3 regions of the Rhodococcus sp. 1R11 genome follow, and region 1 is predicted to be linked to each of the others. Evidence: predicted binding sites of a transcription regulator. Region 1 holds the regulator's gene; each other region holds the start of a gene.
What was found. Region 1 encodes LexA, which represses DNA repair genes until DNA is damaged. Its sites were predicted from a motif close to CGAACANNTGTTCG; they were not measured.

Region 1 (3,255 bases):
CTACAGGGGATCAAGACCAAGGCCGTTCGGGACGGCGACGACTGGGTATTGAACGGATCGAAGACGTTCATCACCAACGGCATCAATGCCGATTTGATCGTCGTCGTAGCGTGCACCGACCCCGAGAAGGGTGCCCAGGGCTTCAGCTTGCTGGTCGTAGAGCGCGACATGCCCGGTTTCGAGCGTGGCCGCAACCTGGACAAGATCGGCATGAAGGCCCAGGACACCGCGGAACTCAGCTTTACCGACGTTCGGGTTCCGGCCGCCAACCTGCTCGGCGAAGAAGGCATGGGCTTCATCTACCTGATGCAGAACTTGCCTCAGGAGCGCCTCTCGATTGCCGTCGTCGCGGCTGCGGCCATGGAATCGGCACTGGAGATGACCATCCAGTACTGCCGCGATCGCAAGGCATTCGGTAAGTCGATCGGAAAGTTCCAGAACACGCGATTCGTGTTGGCGGAGCTGGCTACCGAAACCACCGCTACCCGCATCATGGTCGACAAGTTCATCGAACTGCTCAACGACGGCAAGCTGACCGTGCAGGAAGCCGCCATGGCGAAGTGGTGGACCACCGAGAACCAGGTCAAGCTCATCGACCGATGCCTCCAGCTGCACGGCGGCTACGGTTACATGAAGGAATACCCGATTGCCAAGGCTTACATGGATTCTCGGGTACAGACCATCTACGGCGGCACCACGGAGATCATGAAGGAGATCATCGGTCGTGGACTGAATCTCTGATTCTGCCGATCGTTCGGAACCGACGAGAAGGGCCGCAGCACCTGTGCTGCGGCCCTTCTTTCGTTGTGTCCGAACAGAGTTCAGAGCTTGCGCATCACGGTGACGACCTTGCCGAGAATCGCGGCATTGTTACCCGGGATCGGCTCGAACAATGGGTTGTGCGGCATGAGCCACACCTCACCCTTGGAACGCTTGAACGTCTTGACGGTGGCCTCGCCCTCGATCATCGCTGCCACGATGTCGCCGTTGTCGGCCACGGACTGTTGACGCACCACCACCCAGTCGCCATCGCAGATGGCCGCGTCGATCATGGACTCGCCGACCACCTTGAGCAAGAACAGTGATCCCTGACCGACCAACTCGCGGGGGAGTGGGAACACGTCCTCGACGGCTTCCTCGGCCAGAATCGGACCACCCGCGGCGATCCGGCCGAGAACCGGCACGAACGTCGGCGTCGGCAACCGATCCTGCTCGTTGGACGCTGCCGAACCGTCCACCGCTGCCGCGGCCTGATCTGCCTGCACCTCGTCCAGTCCACGGACGTCGACCGCGCGAGGGCGGTTGGCATCGCGCCGCAGGAACCCTTTGCGCTCGAGGGTACGAAGCTGATGAGCGACGGACGACGTCGACGTCAGGCCCACGGCATCGCCGATCTCTCGAATACTGGGTGGGTATCCGCGCTCGGTGACCGAGGCCCGGATGACCTCCAACACTTTCCGTTGGCGCTCGGTGAGCCCTGCGCTGATGTCGGTGCCGACCTCCATGGCCTTCGGGGTCGGCTCGGCGGCCGGCTTTCCGGCCGCAGCCTTGCCGACCGTCGAGGATCCGGCTCGCGCGGAACCAGCTTTCGTGGAACCCGTCGTACTGGAACCGGTGATGGACCTCGTCGAGGTCTCGTCCTTCATGCTGTCGGCCTCCTGCTGATGCGGCTGGATTCGGTCTACGCGGTATCGATCCACGCGGACTGGAGTTGATGATGTCGACTCGTGTGGCGTGTGGTTTCTGACACGAATCTAGCGTGTATCAGCTGTTGAATCAAACATCTGTTCGACTCGTGTCGCGTTTTCTACAGACTTTGTCGGAGGCGCGTGATAGAACTTCGAACAAGCGTCCATCGAACGCCTGATCGAACAATCGATCCAACGAGCGAAGACGAGGTTCCGATGACCATCACCACCGATCGTCCCACCACTGCCGGTATGCGTTCGCGATCCGGTGTCGTCGAGCGTCGTCGGCGGTCGCGGCCCGTGCTGCAGAACCACGGGCGTCGGACGCAGAACGGCCCGTGCTTGCCCGTCCTGGACGAGTCCTGGACCGACGTGACCGATCGCGAGATGGCGGATCGAGACTTCGACGACACCTCGGCTCATTTCGCGAACCAGACCGTGCGCCCACGCTCTCTGGTTCTGTGGATGTTGGCTGTGGTCGTCGTGGCCGGCGGTCTGCTCGGCATCGCGAATCTGCGCGCGACCACACCCGACGCGGCCACTCAGCCTGCCGGCGCGGTCATGGTGCACGACGGAGCGCTCGTCGAGTACGCACCCAGCAGATGACCACCGGCACCATGGTGCCCAGCGTGGCTGAGTATCCTCGAAGACTGCCCCGACGCGCACGTTCGTCGTCGGAGTATCGGCTACGACGGAGGCTCCCTCATGCATTGCCCGTTCTGCAGGCACCCCGACTCACGCGTGGTGGATTCGCGTGAAATGGACGAGGGTCAGGCAATACGGCGACGCCGGTCCTGCCCCGAGTGCGGTCGTCGCTTCACCACCGTGGAGGCTGCTGTGCTCGCCGTCGTGAAGCGCAGCGGTGTGACCGAGCCGTTCAGTCGGGAGAAGGTCGTCAAAGGCGTTCGTCGCGCCTGCCAGGGCAGAGACGTCGACAACGACGCGCTGAACCTGCTGGCTCAGCAAGTCGAAGACAACATCCGCGCGGCCGGTTCGGCGGAGATTCCCAGCAACGAAGTGGGCCTGGCCATTCTCGGACCGCTACGCGATCTCGACGAAGTGGCCTACCTTCGTTTCGCATCGGTCTACCGCTCGTTCAGTTCGGCCGAGGACTTCGAGAAGGAAATTCACGAACTCCGCAAACATCGAGAGTCCGCCGACGTCGAGTGAACCGCGGGCCGATCAGCGAGACTGATCGGCGATCGCCTTCTCGATGCGCTTCTCCGATACCGGATACGCAGTACGAACTCCCTGGGCGAAGAGCCCCACCCGCAGTTCCTCGATCATCCAGAACAGCTCCTGCACACCCGAGCTGTTCTTCCTGCTTTCCGGAAGCGAATCCAACAGCCGCCCGTACGAGCCGTACACCCGGTCGAGAACGTCCATCGCCGCAGCGTCGCGGCCCGCGCTGCTCGGCAGAGTGGACAGCCTCTTGGTCGCCGCAGCGAGATAGCGTGGCAGATCGGCCAACCGTCGAGAACCGAACTCGGTGACGAAACCGCGAAAGATCAGGCCATCGAGCTGTTCTCGGACATCGTCGGCGGGCTCACCCGATGCGTTCTGCAAC
Region 2 (3,255 bases), on a different contig from region 1:
TCCGCTGCGGACCACTTTACCCCACTCTCCCCCACTTCGAACCATTCACAGCCCGAAAACTTTGTGGACAACCACATATCCGCAGCTCAGAGGCAACAAGATTGCGTGCCGTCGTCACGGCGCGGAGCGTCGGCTCCGATCCGGCAACAGCAGCAGCTCCTGGCCTGTGGCGTCTCGACCAGGCGCTTTTGCCAGGCGTCCCCGTGACAAGCGCAGCTCGGCGCTCGAAGTGGGGCGCTAGTGGGGTGAAGTGGGGATCAGGGTCCACAGTGGGGGGAAGTGGGGAGTTCACCCCGGAACTACCGCACGGGAACCACCGCACGGAACCCATCGCACCGGGGCGGCGCTCGGGCGCTCTCGATCACGAACGCTGCGGGACACGGGCCGAGTCGGCTCGGCGTACCGAACAGCCGTGGAACGACAGCAGCACCTCACCCGAAGGTGAGGTGCTGCTGATCGAATCGGTGAAGTTGTGGTGGGTGACCGTCAGGCCCAGGGCGATCCGGACGGCGGAGTCATGTCACTCCTGATCGAACCGCTTACGAAAACGGTCTTCCATTCGAGAGGTGAAGCTGCCGCCCTTGCGGCCACCACTCGATTTCGGCTGAGCACTACGACCTTGCGTGCCGGCTTGGTCGCTTGCGCTACCTTCTTCGCCGGTCGCGGCAGCTCCCTTCTTGGAGCCGCCGAACAAGAACAGTGCCCCGGCACCGAACATGAAGAGAAAGCCGATGAGGCTGACGACGAGAAAGCCCAGACTGTTCGTCGACAGTGCTACACCGGCGACGAGCAACACGAGTCCCACGACGAACAACGCGGCAGCCTGAAAACGCCTCTTGCTCGACGCCGCGCGAACGCGACCGCCCCTCACATGGGACGCGAATTTGGGATCCTCGGCGTAGAGAGCGCTCTCGATCTGATCGAGCATGCGCTGCTCGTGCTCGGAGAGTGGCACGGTACCTCCCCCTGCACAGATAATGAGAGTCGTTTCGGTTCAGAAGCGACGGGAAGCTGACCTTGGCGGCTACCTACTGACGATGATACGAGCTGAATCGGCCGCTTACCACCTACTCGCACTATGTGTTCCTGAGAAACGACCAAGTTTTCGAGACGGACGTGCCGGAAACAGTGGCCGAACACCGCGTGACGTGGCTGTTCACATCCGTCTGGACATCGCAGGACCGGCTAGACGCGCTACGCGGACAGTGGTGCCGCCATCGGATCGACGGACTCGAATCTCGATTGACCGCCCAACCGATCCTCGACCGCGTTCAGGAAACGGCTGACGTGTCGATAGAAATCGTCGGCATCGACGTCTCCGACGGCCGACGAGGCACCCGCCTCGACGGCCGCGCGGGTGGCGGAGAAGGACGAGAAGTACTCGGACCAGATCGCCAGATCCGGCGCAGCCTTCGCCATCAGAACCCAGGCATTGCGCGAACGTGGCCGCGAGCCGATCGAATTGGGCAGCGATGCCAGGACTGCGGCAGCACCCTTGAGTGCGGCAATGTAGCCCCCGAGGAAGCGGTCCCCCGCATCGCGCTCGCCGATGGACTCGGACAGCAACGCATCGGCTCGACCGAGCAGGACCTGCGCCTGACGCGACACCGGCGACCGCACGCCGACATCGAATGTCTTCGTCATCGTCATACTCGAACACCTCCAGTTCGAATCTCCAGGCGCGCTACCGACGCGCCTGGAACCGTGATGAAGCCTTACAGTCGAACTCCGGAAGAATCCGCCTCGTTCGTCGAGTGGATCCACCGGCGCGCTCGGCCCCGATCATCGAACACCCGTTCGACACATTCAATATAGCTGTGCCCACCGACAAGTTGCCGAAGAAAGGGTGAGAACCGTCGTCACCGATGCGCAGACAACCCCCTACGTGGTCGATCTGACGCCCCAGGAATTCCGTCGGCGCTTGTTCGAAGCACTGGCGATCTACGTCGAGGCCATGGGATATCCCCGCGGGACCGAGCACAGCCGCGCACCGATGTGGACCGAGCATCTGCACCGGCCGGGCTGGCGAGCAGTGGGAGCCATGGTGCCCAATTCCGACAAGACGCAACCGGACACGCTGGTCGCCGTCGCGTACGGGTATCACGGCGCGCACCATCAGTGGTGGCACCAGCAGGTCCGCGACGGATTGCGCCGCGCAGGACACTCGACACAGCACGTCGACGCCACCCTCGGCGACTACTTCGAACTGACCGAATTGCACGTACTACCGAGCGCGCAAGGACACGGACTCGGCGGCCGTCTCTGTCGCAGGTTGCTCGACGGTGTTCGAGCGCACTCTGTGATGTTGTCCACACCCGAGGTCGCGCAGGAGGACAACCGCGCCTGGCGGTTGTATCGACGGCTCGGCTTCGAGGACGTACTACGGCACTTCACGTTCGCCGGGGACCGACGCCCCTTCGCGGTGCTGGGCCGCCGGTTGCCGCTCGACGGGCCCGTAGCCTGAAGATGTGATCGATGCTGTGGTGGTGGGCTCCGGCCACAATGCCCTGACTTCTGCCTGCTACCTGACCGATGCCGGAATGTCGGTGGAGATCGTCGAACGCGACAGCGTCGCGGGCGGTGCGGTGTCGACGGTGGAGCGCTTCCCCGGCCATCGAGTCGACCGCGGCTCGTCCGCGCACATCATGATCAGGCACACCGGAATAGTCGAAGAGCTCGGACTGGAGGAGTTCGGGCTGCGCTACATCGACTGCGATCCGTGGGCCTTCGCCCCGGGCGACGTCGACACCGCCGAACGCGCCATCGTCTTCCATCGCAGCCTGGATCGGACGTGCGAGTCCATCGCTGCCGCCTGTGGGCCTGCCGACGCGCGCGCCTACCGTTCCTTCGTCGCGGTGTGGGGCCCCCGCAGCGAACGCACCATGCGCGCATTCGGTGGGCCGCCCACCGGGTCCAAGCTGCTCCGATCCTTTTGGGGACTCGGTGCACCCGACGGCGGCAGCGCGCTCTCGCGCGAGTTTCTCGCCACCGGTGACTCCCTTCTCGACGAGATGTTCACGAGTGAGCGACTCAAGGCTGCGTTGGCGTGGTTCGGTGCGCAGTCCGGCCCGCCGATGTCCGAGCCCGGAACCGCCCCGATGGTCGGCTTCGCGGCTCTGATGCACACGCTTCCACCGGGCCGCGCCGTCGGCGGTAGCGGCGCACTGACCGAGGCGATGATCGCCCGGCTGCACCGGGACGGGGCAGCGCTGACGCTCGGCGATGCCGCCGTATCGCTGACGCGTCGCGCGCACG
Region 3 (3,255 bases), on a different contig from region 1:
CATGTTCTGGTTCCAGGGTGGCCCGATCGGCTGTGTTCTGGTGGTGCTCGCGATGCTGGACCTATGGGACTCGCGTCGCGGCACGCCGAAAAAAGGGGCTACTCGCGGAACTGCGAGACGACATCGTCGGAACCGAGGATTCGAGCGATGCATCCGAGCGTGACACTCGGCCGTGACTGGCACCGCCGGTTCGTATCGCTGAGACCATACTGAATTCTCGGCCCAGGCGTGATAAACAAGCTGTTCGGCGATCTGTATCGAGCGGAATGGTGGTGGTCCGGTGACGACCGGTGTCGACGCGGGTCTTCGTGCTCGCTCGCCTCGGCGTGGTTTGAACGCTGCCGGTACCGCTGTGATGGTTGCGGCTCTTGTGGTCGGGTGGGTCGTCGTTTATTTCATCGGCTTGGTGGGTGCGCTGTGGCGTTTTCGTGAGCCGCATGCGCCGGCACCGATCCTCACGATGCACGATCAGTGGACCGATCTCGCGGTCGGCGCGCTGCAGGTCGTTGTGGGAGCGATTGCGATCGGCGCGGTGTATCTCGCGCGGCGACGGACATTGCCGGCGGTGCTGCCTCTGCGGCATGGCTCCGCGCGTGAGGCTGCGTTGACATGGTGTGCTGCGATCGGCGCGGCGTCGGCGATAGTGCTCGTCTTGTCGCGACTGAATATCGTCCGGTTTGGGTTCTCTATCCCTGCCTCTGTCGAATCGGATTGGCTTGCAGTCGTTTCGGCGCTCGCTGTCGGTCTGAGGGAGGAGCCGATTCTGGTGGCTCTGCCGGTTCTGCTGTTGGTGGGCAGGATGCCGATCTGGGCGATCATGGGGTTGTCGGCAACGTTGCGGGGCTTCCTGTACCTGTATTTCGGCGGCGGCGGATTCCTGTGGGCAGCCATGTGGGGCGCGGCGGCGGTGTGGGTGTATTACCGATATCGGCGATTGTGGGTGCTGATCCTCATTCATGGATTCGTGATGAACATCCAGGTCTTCGACCGGGTGATTCCGTCCGACAATTCGGCGACGGTGCTGCAGTGGATCAACATTTTGATCCTGTTCGCGGCCCTGCTGTGGTGGATCACGCCTCGCGCCCTCGATGCGTTCCTGCCGAACACGGTGGCTGTCCGTTCCAACGATCGGGCTGTCGAAACGACGCCTGTGGTGACCGACGTCGTGCTGAATCCCGAGAACGTGAACCCCGACCGATCCAGAAACGAACCACCCGTCAAGCCCTGACCATGCGTGCCTCATGGCATTCCCACGTCGGGTCGAAGCGGGCTTCGCCGTCCAGCTCGAACCCGTTCTTGCGATAGAAGGCAACCGCGCGCTCGTTGGCCGCGGCCACCCACAAATATGCAGCGGGAGTGTCCTCACCTAGTGCGTCGTTCATCAACGCCAGTGCAATGCCGGTGCCGTGGTGTTCGGGAAGAACGTTCAACGACCACAATTCTCGTGGCGCGGGCGGGTTTTCGTCGCGCGGGGGTCCTCCGGTCGCGAAGCCGACGACGCCCGAATCGGCGACGTCTATTGCGCATCGGGTGCGAACTCCGCGCGCCGACGACTCGTCGCGATGGGCGATGATCTGCTCCCACCGTTCGATGCGGTGTGCGGGCCTCATCGCATCCAACTTCGCACCGTTCATCATTCCCGCATACGTTGCCTTCCAGATCGCAACGTGTGCTGTACCGATCTGATGCTCGTCGCCGGGCCGGACATCACGAATCGAGTAACTGCGCATGGTGTCGTTATACCGGCCCGAACTCGGTGACCGAATCGAATTTTCTTGTCGGACCCCTCTCGTACTATCGAATACATGTTCGATATCGGGGGGGTGGGGGGCGGTGGAGACGCCGTCGGTCGATGACTGTATTGCGGGGTTTCTCGATGTCATCGCGCTCAGCCGTGTCCAGGAGAATCTTGCCCGGGCGGGGACCGTCCTGGCGTACTGCGACGTGCTCGAAATGCGGTTGGAGGCTGCCGAATCCGGCGGTGGGGACCCTGGCGAGACCGTCCGCGGCGCGTTGTGCGACTTGGCCGTGACGATGACCGGCACGCGTCGCGATGCGGGGGTGATGCACGACGTTGCGGAGCGTCTACATCGAATGCCGTTGACGGCCTTGCGTTTTGTGACCGGCAGCTTCGACTGGTCGACGATGGTCACCATCACGTCGGTGTTGCATCGCGCCAGTGACGAGACCATCTCGACAATCGAATACGAGGTCTGCGCCGCAGGAGGCCGAATGCGTCCGCAGGCCTTGCGGAACCGAATCTGGCGGTTGTGGATGCGGGCCGATCCGGACGGCGCTGCGCAGGCTCGCGAGACCGCCAAGACGGAGGAAGTCGGTGTGCGGATCGACCGCGCCGGTCCCGGCGGTATTTCGTCGCTCATCGCAAAAATCACGGATCTCGAGGCGGCCGAGGCAGATGCGCTCATTGCCGAGATTGTGGGGACCGTCTGCAAGGACGATCCGCGGTCGACGGGGATGCTGCGGGCGGCGGGACTGATGGCGTTGCTACACGGCGAACATTCGCTGGCCTGTCAGTGCGATCTGGGCGACGACTGCCCGGTTGCGGGTGGCACCGATGATCTCCCTCCTCGGCGCGGGCATCTCCTTCAGATCGTGGTGGCGGTGGAGACGCTGCTGGGACTGTCCTCGGATCCCGCGACCTTGGCGGACGGGACGCCCATCGATCCGGAGGTGGCGCGCGTCGTCGCCACCGACGCGAAATGGCAGGCGATGCTGACCGAGTTGGTCGACATGCTCAAACCAGAGGGAAACAGTCCCGACGAGGGCGGTGACGGCCCTGAGTGCGACGAGGGCGACGACGGCCCTGAGGGCGGTGACGGCCCGGTTAGCGGTGACCCGAAAGGCGGAGGACCGTCTAGCAGAGGGCCGGATGGCGGCGACCCGAACAACGTGAATCCTGATGGCAATTCCGGTCCCGACGACGACGCGGGTCCCGATGCCGGTCCTGACGGCGATGGCGGTCCCGATGCCGGTCCTGACGGCGATGGCGGTCCCGATGCCGGTCCTGACGGCGATGCGGGTCCAGACGGCGGCGACCAGGACGACCGTCGCGGAAGAGGCCCGGACGGCTTTGGAGGCTCGCAGCGCGGTGAGTGCAGCGGTCGAGACTCGGGCAGCAGTAAGCACCCGGGCAGCGGGCACAACCCAGGCTTGCGGTTGTCGACCGGTTTGTTGCTACGTCGAGTGGTGGGCATCGGGCGCGTGCGCGCTGCCGGCGAGCTTCCGTCGATACGC

Region 2: E4P29_RS05180 (SAV_6107 family HEPN domain-containing protein) is a predicted target of LexA. The motif match lies at 1,787-1,800, and genes of this name have one in related genera.
Region 3: E4P29_RS00815 (HNH endonuclease signature motif containing protein) is a predicted target of LexA. The motif match lies at 1,799-1,812, and genes of this name have one in related genera.

The regions. Positions count from the first base shown of each region.
Region 1 covers NZ_SPNG01000004.1:416,541-419,795, forward strand. The annotation lists gene E4P29_RS09920 (acyl-CoA dehydrogenase family protein) at 1-741, shown strand, start outside; gene lexA (transcriptional repressor LexA) at 822-1,505, opposite strand; gene E4P29_RS09930 (hypothetical protein) at 1,905-2,294, shown strand; gene nrdR (transcriptional regulator NrdR) at 2,394-2,858, shown strand; gene hrpA (ATP-dependent RNA helicase HrpA) at 2,871-3,255, opposite strand, start outside.
Region 2 covers NZ_SPNG01000002.1:409,799-413,053, reverse strand. The annotation lists gene E4P29_RS05185 (DUF3040 domain-containing protein) at 521-955, opposite strand; gene E4P29_RS05180 (SAV_6107 family HEPN domain-containing protein) at 1,195-1,644, opposite strand; gene E4P29_RS05175 (GNAT family N-acetyltransferase) at 1,847-2,464, shown strand; gene E4P29_RS05170 (NAD(P)/FAD-dependent oxidoreductase) at 2,469-3,255, shown strand, end outside.
Region 3 covers NZ_SPNG01000001.1:167,570-170,824, reverse strand. The annotation lists gene E4P29_RS00830 (hypothetical protein) at 1-163, shown strand, start outside; gene E4P29_RS00825 (CPBP family intramembrane glutamic endopeptidase) at 281-1,228, shown strand; gene E4P29_RS00820 (GNAT family N-acetyltransferase) at 1,218-1,730, opposite strand; gene E4P29_RS00815 (HNH endonuclease signature motif containing protein) at 1,834-3,255, shown strand, end outside.